DNA from 2 places in the Luteibacter sp. P4_E6 genome. Region 2 is predicted to be linked to the other one. Evidence: predicted binding sites of a transcription regulator. Region 2 holds the regulator's gene; the other holds the start of a gene.
The links. Region 2 encodes FliA, which starts transcription of late flagellar genes. Its sites were predicted from a motif close to TAAAGTTTNNCNNNCNNNGGCCGATAA; they were not measured.
Positions count from the first base shown of each region.

Region 1: AC1DT2_RS00310 (methyl-accepting chemotaxis protein) is a predicted target of FliA. The motif match lies at 4,714-4,740, and genes of this name have one in related genera.

Region 1 covers NZ_JBFUJE010000002.1:14,980-22,115, forward strand. Annotated here, with positions in the region: gene AC1DT2_RS00290 (FAD-dependent oxidoreductase) at 1-923, opposite strand, end outside; gene AC1DT2_RS00295 (glutathione S-transferase family protein) at 1,056-1,715, shown strand; gene AC1DT2_RS00300 (DUF899 family protein) at 1,731-2,438, shown strand; gene AC1DT2_RS00305 (helix-turn-helix transcriptional regulator) at 2,493-3,110, shown strand; gene AC1DT2_RS00310 (methyl-accepting chemotaxis protein) at 3,114-4,685, opposite strand; gene AC1DT2_RS00315 (GGDEF domain-containing protein) at 4,791-6,584, opposite strand; gene AC1DT2_RS00320 (histidine phosphatase family protein) at 6,720-7,136, opposite strand, start outside.
Region 2 covers NZ_JBFUJE010000131.1:15-8,441, reverse strand. Annotated here, with positions in the region: gene fliR (flagellar biosynthetic protein FliR) at 1-287, shown strand, start outside; gene flhB (flagellar biosynthesis protein FlhB) at 284-1,426, shown strand; gene flhA (flagellar biosynthesis protein FlhA) at 1,429-3,540, shown strand; gene flhF (flagellar biosynthesis protein FlhF) at 3,559-4,908, shown strand; gene AC1DT2_RS10250 (MinD/ParA family protein) at 4,971-5,846, shown strand; gene AC1DT2_RS10245 (RNA polymerase sigma factor FliA) at 5,843-6,574, shown strand; gene cheY (chemotaxis response regulator CheY) at 6,628-7,029, shown strand; gene AC1DT2_RS10235 (protein phosphatase CheZ) at 7,040-7,684, shown strand; partial or broken gene AC1DT2_RS10230 (Hpt domain-containing protein) at 7,692-8,427, shown strand, end outside.

The DNA.
Region 1 (7,136 bases), on a different contig from region 2:
GCCGCGTCCAGCAGGGCCATGTTCACGCCCTGCCCCAACTGGGGACTCATGGCGTGCGCCGCGTCTCCGATGACGACGAGACGATCGTGATGCGGCCGGCGCAGCACCACATCGCGATAGCGCGCACGGTTGAGCTGCTCGGAATGCTCCAGATGCGCCAGATGCGGTGCGAGCTCGGGCCAGATGCCGGCGACGGTGGACTTCATCGCCGCGACAGCGAGGTCGTCGAAGCTATCGACCCGCTCACCCGGCAGGCTGAAATAGAACGTCACCCACCGACCGTCATGGCCTGGACGCGTGCCGACCGGCAGCATGCCGATCATGGCGCGGGTGCCCGCATAACGTTGCAGCAGGTGGGTGGGCGTGGCCCAGTCGTCGATGCGCAGCAGGCACCACACGGCGCCCCACGGATAGAGCGATTCGCGGCTGACCTGGCTCTCGCAACGAGCGCGCAGCACCGAGTGCGCCCCGTCGGCTGCAATGGTCAGGTCGAAGGGGCCATGCGGCGTGCCGTCGTTGTCGACGACAAAGCGCGTCGCTGCGTCGTAGCCGGCGATGAAAACGCCCGTGCGCACCTGCGCTGCCTCGTGGTGCGCGTCGCGCAACAGCTCGAAGAGCGCACCACGCGTCATGCCCAGGCCGAAGCAGCCGGCGCGGCGGTCGCTGTAACGCATGGCCATGACCGGACGGCCCCGCGGCGTGGCGCCGTGCAACTCATCGATGCGTTGGCCCAGCGCCATGGCGCGGCCGGCCAGACCCAGGCGGTCCAGCACGGCGATGCCGGTGGGTTGCAGCAGGAAACCCGCGCCAACCGGTCCCAGCGTCGGGCTTTTCTCGAAAACGGTGACGTCGTGTCCCTGCGCGGACAGCAGGATGGCACTTGCCTGCCCTGCGGTTCCGTAGCCTACGATGGCAACTTTCATCCGTGGTCCTCCTTGATACCGGAGGATAGCAAGACCGATCCAGCGGCGATGCCCGCCGCGTGTCGAAATGCCCGCTTCCCGTTCGACGTGAAGAAGAAACCTGCGTTCACGTCCCCGACCGAGGTGCATGCGATGCCCCTGAAGCTCTACGCCCACCCCTTCTCGTCTTACTGCCAGAAAGCCCTCGTGGCCCTCTACGAGAACGGCACGCCGTTCGAGTGGAAGATGCTTTCCCCTGAGCAGCCCGAGGTTTACGCGGAGTTCGCCGATCTTTGGCCGCTGCGCCGCTTTCCGATCCTGGTCGACGGCAAGCGCACGGTCACCGAGGCGAGCACCATCGTCGAGTACCTCGACCTCTATCACCCGGGTCCTGCGCCGATGCTGCCGGAGGACCGCAAGGCCGCACTGGAGGTGCGCGCCATGGACCGGTTCTTCGACAACTACATTTCGACGCCGCAGCAGCGCATCGTGTTCGACGTGCTGCGCCCCGGCGGCCAGCGCGACCCCTGCGGCGTCACCGATTGCCGGCAGATGCTGGACACGGCCTATGCATGGCTGGACAAAGTCATGGCCGACCGCGAGTGGGCGGCGGGCGGGCACTTCAGCCTGGCCGACTGCGGCGCGGCCCCGTTCCTGTTCTACGCCGACTGGACGCACCCGATCCCGGATGTGCTCGCGCACGTGCACGCCTATCGACGACGCCTGCTTGCGCGCCCCTCGTTCGCCCGCGCCGTCGACGAGGCCCGCCCGTACCGGCCACTGTTTCCCCTTGGCGCACCTGACCGCGACTGATTCCGGAGAATGCTCATGAGCACCCAACCGCTCACGCCCGCCAGCGAACTGGCGAGCCGCAACACCGTCCGCATGCCGAACGAAAGCGACGAGTACCGCAGTGCGCGTAACGCGCTGCTTGCCGAAGAGATCGAATTGCGTCGGCACATCGAGCGTGTCGCAGCCATGCGCCGCGCACTGCCGCCAGGTGGTGAGGTGCGTGGCGATTACCGGTTTGAAGGCATCAACGGTCCGGTCGACCTCGCCGGACTGTTCGGCGACAAGCAGACCCTGGTCGTTTACAGCTACATGTTCGGCCCGGAACGCGAGCGCCCCTGCCCCATGTGCACTTCGTTGCTGAGCGCGTGGGACGGCGAAGCCCGCGACATGGAGCAGAACGTGGCGCTGGCAGTGGTGGCGCGTTCGCCGCTATCGAAGCTACTGGCCTTCAAGAAGGAACGTGGTTGGCAGCATCTGAAGCTGTACACGGACCTCAACGGCAGCTTCAGTCGCGACTATCACGCCATCGGCAAGGATGGCGGCGATATACCGGCGTTCAACGTATTCACCCGCCGCGACGGCACGATCCGCTTGTTCTGGGCCGGGGAAATGGGCGGTGACTCGGCGGATCCCGGCGAAGACCCGCGCGGCGCACCGGACCTCATGCCCCTGTGGACGGTGCTGGATTCGACGCCGGAGGGGCGGCGACCCACGTGGTATCCGAGCCTTGACTACACCGGCTGAAAAAACAGGAAGTCCATTCTGGACAATCCGTATCAAGGCCCCGATGATCGGCGCATGGTCGATTACCTTGCCCCCTACGTCCCCGTCGCCGACGCGATAGCCACCGTGTTCAAGCCGCATGCCGAGGTGGTGATCCACGACCTCGGCAGCGGGACGATCCGTCATATCGCCAATCGGATGTCGCCGCGGAAGGTTGGCGACGATTCGCTGGCCGAGTTGGAAGACCTTGGCGCGCTGGACGAGGCGGTGATCGGCCCTTACCCCAAGAGGAACGCGGACGGCCGGTCGTTGAAATCGATCACGGCCGTGTTGCGCGATGGCCGTCGTAAACCCATCGGCCTGCTCTGCATCAATGTGGACGTGAGCATGGTCGAGGCGATGCAGGCGATGTCGAAGGACTTCCTGCGCTTTGCCGAGTCAGCACCACGTCCCGCAGCACTGTTCCGCAATGACTGGCGCGAGGAGGTCAATGACATCGTCGGCCAGTTCCTCAGCGACCGGGGTACGACGCTAACCGGCATGGGTATCGTCGACCGCGAGGCCCTCATTACGCTGCTCGAGGAACGAGGCCTGTTCGATGTTCGCCACGCGGCAACGTACATCACACAGTTGCTCGGCCTTTCGCGCGCGACCTTGTACAAGACGCTCAAGGCCGTGCGCGAGGCGATATAGCCCTCAGGCTGCCTCATCCTCTAACACGAAGTAAGCCACCTCCTGCCGCAGGATCTCCGCGCTTTCGCGCATGGCGCGGCTGGCTGCGGCGGCTTGCTCCACGAGCACCGCGTTCTCGCGAGTGGTTTCATCGATGCCGTGGATGGCGCCGTTAACGCGGGCAATGCCGTCATTCTGGCTCCGTGTCGCGTCCATGACCGAGCCGACCAGGCCGGACAACTCGTTCACACGCTCGCCGATGCCGGTGAGCACGGCGCCCGCGCGGTCGACGGAATCCACGCCGGCCTGGACGGCTTCGTCGCTCTCGGCGATCAGGCTGCGGATGTCACGTGCCGCAGCGGCGCAGCGCTTGGCCAGATCACGCACTTCCGAGGCGACCACCGCGAAGCCGCGACCGTGCTCACCCGCGCGTGCGGCTTCAACGGCCGCGTTCAGTGCGAGCAGGTTGGTCTGGAAGGCGAACTGGTCGACCACGTCGAGCACTTCGGTCATGCGTTCGGTACTGCGACGGATCTCGCGCATGTTGCCGATGGCGTCCATCGCCACGCGGTGGCCTTCGTCGGTCATGGAGCGCGTCTGCGCTACGGCGCTATGCGCGGCCTTGGCATGGCTGAGTCCGCCGGCCACCGCGCTGGCCATGTCGTTCATCGATGCCGAGGTGGAACGCAGGTGCCCTGACTGGGTGCGCGTACGGTCGTTCAACGCATCGTTACCACGCTCGATACCGCTGGCCGCCTGGGCCACGTGGTCGGCGCGATCGCGCACCTGCACCACGACGTTGCCGAGCTGGGTATCCATGGCCGCCAGCGACGACAGGAGACTACCGATCTCGTCGCCGCGTCCCACGTCGATGCGGGCGCCCAGCGTGCCGCGCGCAATGGCGGCTGCGACCCCGGATGCCTGGCGAAGCCGACGGCCCAGCGAACGGATGATCGCGAGGTCCACGACGCTGGCCAGGAGCAAGGCGATACCGAGCAGGATCGCCGAGGTGATGCCACCGCGACGGATGTCCTCATGCTGCGCCTGGGCCTCGGCCTTGCCGCCATCCAGCGCCAGCGCGAACAGATTGGAAAAGTCGCTCTTGAGCGGACCCACGGCGGACTGCACATCGTTCGACAGCTGCAGTTGTGCGAGATCGTACTGCTCCGCCTTGAGCAGCTCGATCACGTCATCCACGGCCTTGTCCGCCGCCTTTCGGTGCTCGGCAGCGAGTGCCACTCCCTTGCTCTGCACCTTGCCCAGACCGCTGGCTACCAGCGATTTCCATTGCTTGTCGATGTCGTGGCGATCGCTGCCGATGGCGGTGACCGCATCATCGACCGAGGACGGCAGGCGGGTGAGCGTCGCATGCACGAGGGCGTCGAGCAGATCGTTGTAATCGTTCTGGATGCGGCCGACGTCGGCCACGGGCGCAAGCGTCTCGTCGACGACGGATTGCAGCCGCTGGTCGGCGGTGCGCAACTGCACGCCACCGACGATCCATAGGGCGAGAAGGAGAAGGATGGTGCCAGCCATGCGCATCAACAAACGGGCGCGGAGCGTCAGCACAGGCAACGGGATTCGGGGAAATCGCATGGCGTACTCGGGGGACGGGGATGCCTCCCTGTCGGCCGCCTGTTCGCCAACTTTAGCGTTATTTTTTGCAGGTTATGCTTTTATTTCAGTGGCTTGAATATCTCGTTACACGCCAACAGGAAGCTGCGCTTCGTAGGTCACCATGTGTAACCCGGTGCCCGTGTTTTTAGCCACGCGCTTCGCCGACGCCGCGAGACTCGCCACGGTCTCCGGGTCGACCGGATAGGCATCGACGAAGCACGCCACGCCGACCGCCACCGTGGTGACCGGAAAGAACCGCTGATGCCCGTGGCGATCCTCGCTGTCGATGCCCCCGCGCACGCGATCGGCCTCATCGAAGAGGTTGCCACTCATCGCATTGAACCGCAGGCGCATGCCTTCGCAACGTGCGACCCAATCGTCACCCTGGAAGATGACGAGGAAATCGTCTCCACCGATGTGCCCGACGAAGTCGGCATCCTGGCGAAGGTCGCCCGTGAGTGTGCTGGCGAGGAGGCGGATCATCTCGTCGCCGCGAAAGTAACCGTACTGGTCGTTGAAGGGTTTGAAGTTGTCGAGGTCGAAGTACGCAGCGGCGAACGGACGGCCTGTCTGCAATAGACGCACGATATGTTCGGTGACCGGCAGGTTGCCCGGGAGAAAGGTCAGCGGATTGGCATAGCGTGCGGCTTCCACGCGAATTTCGGTGACACGGCGCACCAGCGCTTCGCCGGTGCCCAGCCCGAGATAGCGCCCGTGCGAGGTAATGATGAAGCCGTCGCTCAGGTATCGCTGGTCTTCACCGCGCAGGATATCGGCCATGCTTTGCAACGACATCTCTTCGTCGCAGAGCAGTGGCTCCGGATGCATGAAGCTTGTGCATGGCTTGCGCCCGAACAGCTCGCGCGCAAACGGCTGCGCCATGCGCTCGGTAAACGTGCGCCGGTTGACGATGCCGACGGGGAGTCCTTCCTCGACCACCGCGACGGCATGCAAACGCGGATGGGCCGCGAACAGATCCACCACGTCTTCGTTTGATTGCGTCGGCGAAACACACGGTGCATCGATCAGCATGTGGCCGGCTGTGAACGGCCGTGCCGACACCGGACCGCGCGGCCGCGGCGGGACCGGCACGTGGGTGACGGACAGCGCAGCGATAACGTTCGCCGGTGCCTCGATGGTCGAGCCGGGGGACGGCCGCGCTATCAGGAAGCCCTGCGCATAGGGAATGCCGAGCTCACGAAGCATGAGAAGGTCCGCTTCTTCCTCGACACCTTCACCCACCAGCTCCGCGCCCAGCGTTTCAGCCACCGAGATCAGGGCACGCACAATGGCGAGGCGCTCGACGCTGTGTGCCAGGCCGTTGATGAGGTAGCGGTCGATCTTGACGATTTCCGGATGCACCTCGTTCCACATCTCGAAGTTCGAATGCCCGTTACCGAAGTCATCCAGCGCGACGCGAATGCCGCGTGCGCGCAGGAAGCCGAGCGCGTGGGCCAGCCTCGCCGGGTTATCGACGATGTCGCGTTCGGTGATTTCGATCGTTACCCTGCCCAGGTCGAAGCCCGGAATGGAGAGTGCTTCGAGCACGTCCTCGGCACGTACGCCGTCCRGCATGATCGCCTGGGCACTGAGATTCACGAGCAGGCGACCGGTGAGCGCACGCGCCGCAAAGCTCGTGGCGACGCAATGCGCCGCCGCGAGCTCGAACTCGCCGAGGCGCCCGCGCGCGCGCGCAAGGTCAAGCAGGTCCGGCGGGGTGAGGTTGAAGTGAGGCAAGGACGAACGAATCAGCCCTTCGTGCGCCACCACTTCACCCGTATCCACACGAATCACCGGCTGGAAAACCGCCGTCAGCGAGTCTCCCGCCAGGGCCTGCTCGATCAGCGACGGTTCGCGACCGCCGGTAGGGGTGTTCATAGGCATCGTCATCGGAGGGCCGGGGAACTGCGAGGGGTAACGGCCGAGCGCGACAATACTTTAGAAAAACCGTTTGCAATCAGTTATTTCGCTTTTATTACAAGCGACGTTACGCGTCGTCGTCCGCCGCGGCAATCAGGCGCCGACGAGCACCTGGCTGTCGACGTTCCAGCGGTCGACCACATAGGCCTCACTAGCGACGGTAAGCGGGGTGTACGCGCAGTTGCCATGGCGATAGCTCGCGTAGTCGCCGCCGCCGCGCAGTGCGCCGAGGAGCGCCGTCAGGCAATGACCATGCGTGATGACGGCGACGCGGCGATAAGGCAGCACATGGAGGGCCTCGAGGGCCGGCAGTGCGCGTTGTGCGACATCGCTCAACGATTCGCTGCCGCCGGCGGCAGCGAGCGGATCGTGACCGCGAACCACCTCTGCCCATTGCGCGTTCTCAACGAGCGCCTCCGCGACGAAACGGCCTTCGAGTTCACCAAAGGCGCGCTCGACGAAGCGTTCGTCGACGCTGACTTCGCAGCCGATGATCTCCGCAACGACTTC
Region 2 (8,427 bases):
CCGAGGGCCTCTGGGGCATTCTGGAGTTCGCCAGCCACCTGTTCGCCGGCGCCGTGCGCGTCGCGTTGCCGGCGCTCACCGCCGTGCTCGTGGTCAACCTCGGCTTCGGTGCGATCAGCCGTTCGGCGCCGTCGATGAACCTCTTCGCGGTCGGGTTCCCGATCACCATCTGCCTCGGCATCATCGCCGTATGGCTTGCGCTTCGCGGCCTGCCGAGTGCCTGGGATTCACTGCAGACGGACGCCTGGGAAGCCATGCGTGGACTGGTCGGGAGGTCCTCGCCGTGAGTGAGTCCGACCAGGAAGATAAAACCGAATCACCTAGTGACAAACGACTTCGCGAAGCGCGAGAGAAGGGCGACCTGCCGCGCTCGCGCGACCTTTCCACCGCCGTGGTGGTCCTGGCGGGCGTGACCTCGATGATCGCCTCGCGCGACCAGATGGCCGTGCACGCGGCCAACATCATGCACGTCGGCCTGCGTTACGGCCGCGACGACCTGTTCGCCGCCAACGGCATCACCCGAGCGCTGATGACCGCGGCCGGCGAGGGCCTGAAGCTGCTCGGCCCCGTGTTCACCGTCACTGCGGTCGCTGCCATCGCCGCACCCACGCTCATGGGCGGCCTGAACTTCTCCTTCGAAGCCCTGGTACCGAAGTTCGACCGCCTGGACCCGATCAAGGGGTTCAGCCGCCTCGTGTCGATGAACGGCCTGGTCGAGCTGGGCAAGTCTCTGCTGAAGCTGATCCTGATCGGCGGCGCGCTGGTCTGGTTCCTCAACCGCACCACGCAAGAGATGTACTCGGTGGGTAGCGGTCCGGTGAAGGAGGGCATTGCCCATACCTTTGGCGTGCTCGGTCACGCGTCGCTGATCTTCGCCTGCGCGCTGGGGCTGATCGCCCTGGTCGATGCACCCTGGCAGGCCTTCAGCTTCACCAAGAAGATGCGCATGACCAAGCAGGAGGTGAAGGACGAGCACAAGGAAAGCGACGGTAGTCCGGAACTGAAGTCGAAAATCCGTCAGATGCAGCTGCAGATGTCGCGTCGACGCATGATGGAAGACGTTCCTACGGCGGATGTGATCGTGGTCAACCCGACCCATTTCGCCGTCGCCCTCAAATACGACGAAGTGAAAATGGGCGCGCCGCGAGTCGTAGCAAAGGGTGTGGACGTCCTGGCCCAGCAAATCCGCGATGTGGCGGGTGCGGCGAAGATTCCTGTCGTCGAAGCGGCGCCGTTGGCACGCGCCTTGTATGCAACGACGGAAGTCGGTCGCGAGATCCCCTCGGCACTGTACGTCGCCGTGGCCCAGATCCTGGCCTATGTGTTCCGCCTGAAGCAGGCGATCGCCGTCGGCGATCTCCCGCCCGATCTGCCCGAGCAGGACATCGATCCTGAACTGCTCGGCCCCTACCGTATGGATAAGTGACGATGGCAGCTACGACCACGCTCATGGGCACGTTCCGGCAGATCGGCCGGCGGGGCATCGCCGCGCCCGTGGTCATGCTGGTCATGCTCGGCATGCTCATGCTGCCGCTGCCGCCCTTCATGCTGGACCTGCTGTTCACCTTCAACATCGCGTTGTCGCTGGTGATCCTGCTGGCCACCATGTACGTGATGCGGCCGCTGGAGCTGGCCTCGTTCCCGACCGTGGTGCTGTTCGCCACCTTGCTGCGCCTGGCGTTGAACATCGCCTCCACGCGCGTGGTGCTGCTGCACGGCCATAACGGCCCGGGCGCTGCCGGCAAGGTGATCGAGGCCTTCGGCGAGTTCGTCATCGGCGGCAATTTCGCTGTCGGTTTCGTGGTGTTCGCCATCCTCACCATCATCAACTTCGTGGTCGTGACCAAGGGCGCCACGCGCGTTTCCGAGGTCACGGCACGCTTCACCCTCGACGCGATGCCAGGCAAGCAGATGGCGATCGACGCCGACCTCAATGCCGGCCTGCTCACCCAGGAACAGGCGCGCGAGCGCCGCCAGGAAGTGCGCGAGGAAGCGGACTTCTACGGCTCGATGGATGGTGCGTCCAAGTTCGTCCGCGGCGACGCCACGGCCGGCATGCTCATTCTCGCCATCAATATCATCGGCGGCTTCTTCATCGGCATGCTGCAGCACGGCCTGTCCGCTTCGGAGGCCGCGCGCACCTACACACTGCTGACCATCGGCGACGGCCTGGTCGCGCAGGTGCCGGGCCTGATGCTCTCAATCGCCACGGCGGTCATCGTCACCCGCGTGTCCAAGTCCCAGGAAATGGGCAAGCACGTCATGGGGCAGCTGTTCGGCCAGCCGAAGGCGCTGGGCGTCGCCGCTGCCGTACTTGGCGCGATGGGCCTCGTGCCGGGCATGCCGAACCTGCCGTTCCTGTTGCTCGCGGCCGCCGCCGGCTTCGGCGCGTGGAAGCTCCAGCAGAACAAGGACCGTCTCGCCGACGGCGGCACGCTGGGCGCCGCCCCTGCACCGGGTACCGAACTCGCGCTGGAGTCGACACCCCCGGGCGAGCGCCTCGAGCTCTCGTGGGAAGACGTCGCCCAGGTGGACACCATCGGCCTGGAAGTCGGTTATCGCCTGATCCCGCTGGTCGACAAGGCGCAGGGTGGCGAACTGATGGCGCGGATCAAGTCGGTGCGCCGCAAGCTCTCACAGGAGCTGGGCTTCCTGGTGCCGTCCGTGCACATTCGCGACAACCTCGACCTCTCGCCGCACGGTTATCGCATCTCGCTGATGGGCGTGCCGATGGGCGAGGCAGAAATCCACACCGAGCGCATGCTGGCGATCGATCCGGGCCGCGTGCACGGCACGATCAACGGTATCGCCACGCGGGACCCGGCCTTTGGGCTCGATGCCGTATGGATCGAGCCGGGCCTGCGCGAACATGCTCAGACGCTGGGCTATACGGTGGTCGATCCGGCCACCGTGATCGCTACGCATCTCTCGCACATTTTGCAGAACCACGCCCACGAACTCATCGGCCATCAGGACGTGCAGCAGCTGCTCGACCGCCTTGCGCAGCAGACGCCGAAGCTGGTCGAAGACCTCGTGCCCAAGCGCCTGTCGCTTGGCGCCGTGGTCAAGGTGCTACAGAACCTGCTCGCCGAGCGCGTGCCCATCCGCAACTTCCGCGGCATCGTCGAGTCGCTCGCCGAGCATGCCGGTCAGAGTCAGGATCCCGGCGTCCTTGCCGCCAGCGTCCGGGTCACGCTTGGCCGACAGATCGTGCAGGAGATCGCGGGCCTCGGAACTGAGGTCCCCGTCATTACTTTGGCGCCGGAACTGGAGCAGATTCTTCTACAGTCCCTACAGGGCGGCGGTCCCGCGGGCGCGGCCATCGAGCCGGGTCTCGCCGACCGCTTGCAGCAGAACGTGGCCGAGGCGGCGCGACGTCAGGAAGCGGCCGGTGAACCGGCCGTCCTGCTGGTCTCGCCGGCACTTCGTCCGTGGCTTTCACGCTTCACTCGGCATGTGGCCCAAAACCTGCATGTACTTGCCTATAACGAGGTTCCGGACAACCGCCGCGTCAAGCTGGTGACGGCCCTCGGACGATAGGACGAGAGGATCTAACGCATGAAAATCAAACGATTCGTTGCTGCCGATATGCGCCAGGCCATGCGCCAGGTTCGGGATGAGCAGGGCCCGGACGCCGTGATCCTGTCCACGCGTCGGATGGACGACGGTATCGAGATCATCGCTGCGCTCGACTACGACGAAGCGCTGGTCCGCGAAGCGGGCTTCGCCTTCGAGCCGCCGACCGCGGAAGAGACCGCAGCGAAGCATGCCGCTGCGCTGGCGCCGATCCGCGCCACACGCGACAGCGACCGCGCCGCACGCATCGACCAGGCCCGCGCCGCCACGGCTGCTGCCGTCGAGCGCGCGACCAAGGTCGGCACGAACCCCAACGCGCCGCAGCGCCAGTCCAGCGCGGCCCTCGCCTCCAGCGTGGCCGACGTGGTTCGCGCCGCGACGGTAAGCCCGAACAGCGACTCCGCCGTGAATGGCGTGCGCGCCGAGATCAACAACCTGCGCGAGATGCTGGAAGTGCAGCTCTCCACGCTGGCCTGGAACCAGATGGACCGCGAGCAGCCGCTGCGCGCCCGCGTCCTTCGTGAGATGACCCGCCTGGGTATCGACGGCGACGTGGCACGCGCGCTGTGCGCCGAGTTGCCCGCCGACATGACCTCCGAGCAGGCTCGCTACCTGCCGCTGGGCATCCTCTCGCGCAACATCCGCACCAGCGGGCGTAATTTCGACACGGTCGGTGGCGGCATCACCGCGCTGGTCGGCACCACCGGCGTTGGCAAGACGACCACCATTGCCAAGCTTGCTGCCCGCGCCGTGCTTCGTCATGGCGCCTCCAATGTCGCCCTGATCAGCGCCGACCAGTACCGTATCGGTGCCGGTGCGCAGCTGGAGCACTACGGCCGCCTGCTCGGCGTGCGCGTGTATAACGCACACGACGCCGACAGCCTGCGCAACGTGCTCCTCCAGCTACGCAGCAAGCACACGGTCCTGGTCGACACCGCCGGCATGGCCGGTAACGATCCCAAGCTGCAGCAGCAGTTCGATACGCTGCGCGCTACCTCGAACCTCCGCGTCTGCCTGGTGCTCRCCGCCAATGCACAGGCCCAGGCGATCGACAACGCGATCCGCTCCTACGCGCCGCTGTCGCCGCAGACGGCCATCCTTACCAAGCTCGACGAGGCACCGCTGATCGGTGGCGCCCTGTCAGCACTCATTCGCCACGCTATGCCGCTGGACTACACCACCGACGGGCAGCGCGTGCCCGAAGACATCGCCTCCGCCGATGCGCGCAAGCTGGTCTGCCTGGCAGCCCAGTTGCTCAAGCAGCGCAACGAGGAGCCCGACGACGCCATACTTGCCGATCGATTCGGCATCGCGGCGCCCGCGCACGCCTGATCGGGGACCCGCAAAACGTGACTACCGCAACCGCACACTCTTTCACGGCAGTGAATTCCTTCATGACCACACACGTCGATAGCACCCAGGCCGCCGGCCTCAACTGGCTTGACGACCGTCGCCCCACGCGCAGCATCGCTATCGCTGGCGGCAAGGGCGGTGTCGGCAAGACCACCGTGGCGGTCAATCTCGGCATGGCACTGGCGATGGGCGGACGCGATGTCGTCCTGCTCGACGCCGACCTCGCCATGGCCAACATCGACGTGCTGCTGGGTCTTCAGCCGACGCGCCACCTCGGGCACATGCTCGAGGGCGAGTGCCGCATCGAGGACCTGATCCTCCAGGCGCCGCATGGCCTGAAGGTGATTCCGGCCACGTCCGGGGCGCGCCGCATGGCCCAGCTGCCGAACATCGAGCACGCTGCCGTGATCCGCGCGTTCGACGAATACCCGATCGCCCCCGAGTACCTGATCGTCGATACCGCCGCCGGCATCTCGGACAGCGTGTCCATGTTTGCCGCCGCTTCCGACGAGGTGGTGGTGGTGGTGTGCGACGAGCCGGCTTCACTCACCGACGCCTATGCCCTGATCAAGGTCATGAGCCGCGAGTTCGGCGTGAACCGCTTCCGCATCGTCGCCAACATGGTCCGCCACGCCCAGGAAGGCCGCCAGTTGTTCGAGAAGCTGTCCCGGGTGACCAACCGGTTCCTGGATGTTTCCTTGGATTTCATGGGGATGGTCCCGCACGACGAGTACCTGCGTCAGGCTATCCGCCGCCAGTCGGCCGTGGTCGACGTCTGGCCGAGCAGCCGATCTGCCGTCGKATTCAAGAATTTGGCCAGGTCGGTCGATACATGGGGTGAACCCGAACCCCGTGCTCAGGGTCGCATCGGCTTTTTTGCCGAGCGGTCTCATCTGGGAGGAGGGCTGCCACTGTGAGCGTTGCGACCGAATACCTTGAAGTCACGCGAATCCCGGCGGATCAACTGGTACGAACCCACGCGCCGCTGGTGCGCCGGATCGCCTATCACCTGATGGGTCGGCTGCCGCCAAGCGTGGATGCGAACGACCTCATGCAGGCCGGAATGATCGGACTGCTCGAGGCAGCAAGAAATTACTCGCCGACTCGCGCGGCCAGTTTCGAGACCTATGCGGGTATCCGCATACGTGGCGCGATGCTGGACGAACTGCGCAAGACGGACTGGACCCCGCGCTCCGTGCATCGAAAGTTGCGCGAAGTGGCTGAAGTAACGAGGCAGATCGAGAACGAAACGGGTGGGGATGCCGAAGACGCCGAGGTCATGAAGCGGCTTGGTATCGACGCCATGGAGTACAACCAGATTCTGGCCGACGCGGCGAGCGCGCGGTTGCTCAGCCTTACGGCGCCGGAAGGCGACGAAGGCGCGGCGATCGATGTCGCGGACCCCGACGCCGCGGGTCCGGAAGGGATCTTCGAGCAGGACGGCTTGCGCGATGCGCTGGCGCAGTCCATCGATGGCCTGCCCGAGCGCGAGAAGCTGGTGATGTCGCTGTACTACGATGAAGAGCTCAACCTGAAGGAAATCGGTGCGGTGCTGGGTGTGAGCGAATCGCGGGTGTGCCAGATCCATGGCCAGGCCCTGATCCGCCTCCGCGCACGCATGACGGGTTGGAAAGAAAAGCATTGACGGCATTACGGTGCCGTCGCCGGTAAGAACGCGCAGTCAGGCGGAGACGAGTTTTGGACAAGAACATGAAGATCCTCGTGGTGGACGATTTTTCCACCATGCGACGCATCGTCAGGAACCTCCTGGTCGAGCTGGGATTTACGAACACCCTCATCCAGGAGGCTGAAGACGGCAACGCGGCGCTCGTGATGCTGCGCGCCCAGCCCTTCGACCTGGTGGTGACCGACTGGAACATGCCCAACATGACGGGCATCGAGCTGCTTCGCGCTATCCGCGCGGATGCCGCGCTGAAGTCGATGCCGGTGCTGATGGTGACGGCCGAGAACAATCGCGACCAGATCATCGCCGCGGCGCAGAGTGGCGTGAACGGCTACGTGGTCAAGCCGTTCACGGCGGTCACGCTGAAGGAAAAGCTCGACAAGATCTTCGAACGACTCGCCGCGGCTGCGGGCTAAGGGAATGACAATGAACACCATGCTTACCGCCGGCCACGAGGTCGTTCCCGAGCTGCGCGAGTTGCTCGACGCCGATGACAGTGTTGCCTTCGAACAGGCGCTCGACCGCCTGCTGCGCAGCCGCGAACAACACCTGTTCCTGGCCCTGGGCCATCTCGCGCGCGATCTCCACGAGTCGGTCCGCCGCCTTGCCTCCGACATCTCCAGCGATGGCGTGCCGGGCAACATGAGCGATGCGCGCAAACACCTGCGCGACGTGCTCGAAATGAGCTCCCAGGCTGCCCACCGCACGCTCGACTTCAGCGACAAACTGCGTCCGCAGGCACAGGCGCTGGCCAAACAGGCCGACGAAGTGCTGGTCATGGACCACGCCGATCCGTCCTTCGCACCCAACGCCACGGCGCTTGCCGTACGCGTCGGCGATTTCGCGCAGAGCTGCGACATCGGCCTGGGCGAGATGGTCGAAGCGCAGTCCTGGCAGGATCTCTCGGGTCAGCGCGTCGCGCAGGTCGAGGCGTTCATGGCCAAGGTGGAATCGTCGCTGGTCGAACTGGTGCGCCTCACCGGTTCACTCGCGGGCGGCAGCCACGCACCGGCCGCGGACAAGGTCAGCCAGGACGAAGTGGATCGACTGCTCAGCGAATTCGGGTTCTGAGCGCCGTATGAGCGTGGAGCTGGACAACGAGCTGCTCAATGTCTTCCTGATCGAAGCACGCGAACTGCTCGAGAGCCTGGGCGAACAGCTCGTGGACCTCGAAGCCTCGCCGGGAGACGCCGAGCTACTGAACGCGGTCTTCCGCGCGTTCCATACCGTGAAGGGCGGTGCGGGCTTCCTTGGCCTCAATGCCATGGTGGAGCTGTGCCATCGCGCCGAGGACCTCCTCAACGAGGCCCGTAATGGCGCGGTGGTGTTGAACCCCGGTTTCATGGATGCGTTGCTCGAGTCGCTGGACCTCCTCAACGACATGATGCGTGCGGCCGACGCGGGAGTGCCCGCCGAGCCCGCACCACGCTCGGTACTCGATCGCCTGCTGATTCCGGGTCGCACCGGTTCCGCGCCGCCGGTGGCCTTGTCGCCGGCGACGACATCCGCTCCCGCGGTATCGGCACCGTCGTCGCCGCGTGCCTACGATCCGATCGAAGACGAATTCGAAGCGATGCTCGACGCCGCGCGCAACGATCGCGCACCGACCTCGGCGCCCTCGGGCACGATCAACGACGACGAGTTCGAGGCACTACTGGATTCGCTCTACGGCACCGGCGCCCCCGGCGCCGAAGCTGTCCCTGTGGGAGCCGCTTCAGCGGCGATACCAGCCGCGGCGACGCCCGTCGCGCCGGCCGCCGACCCCAACGCCATCAGCGACGACGAATTCGAAGCCCTGCTGGACAGCCTCCACG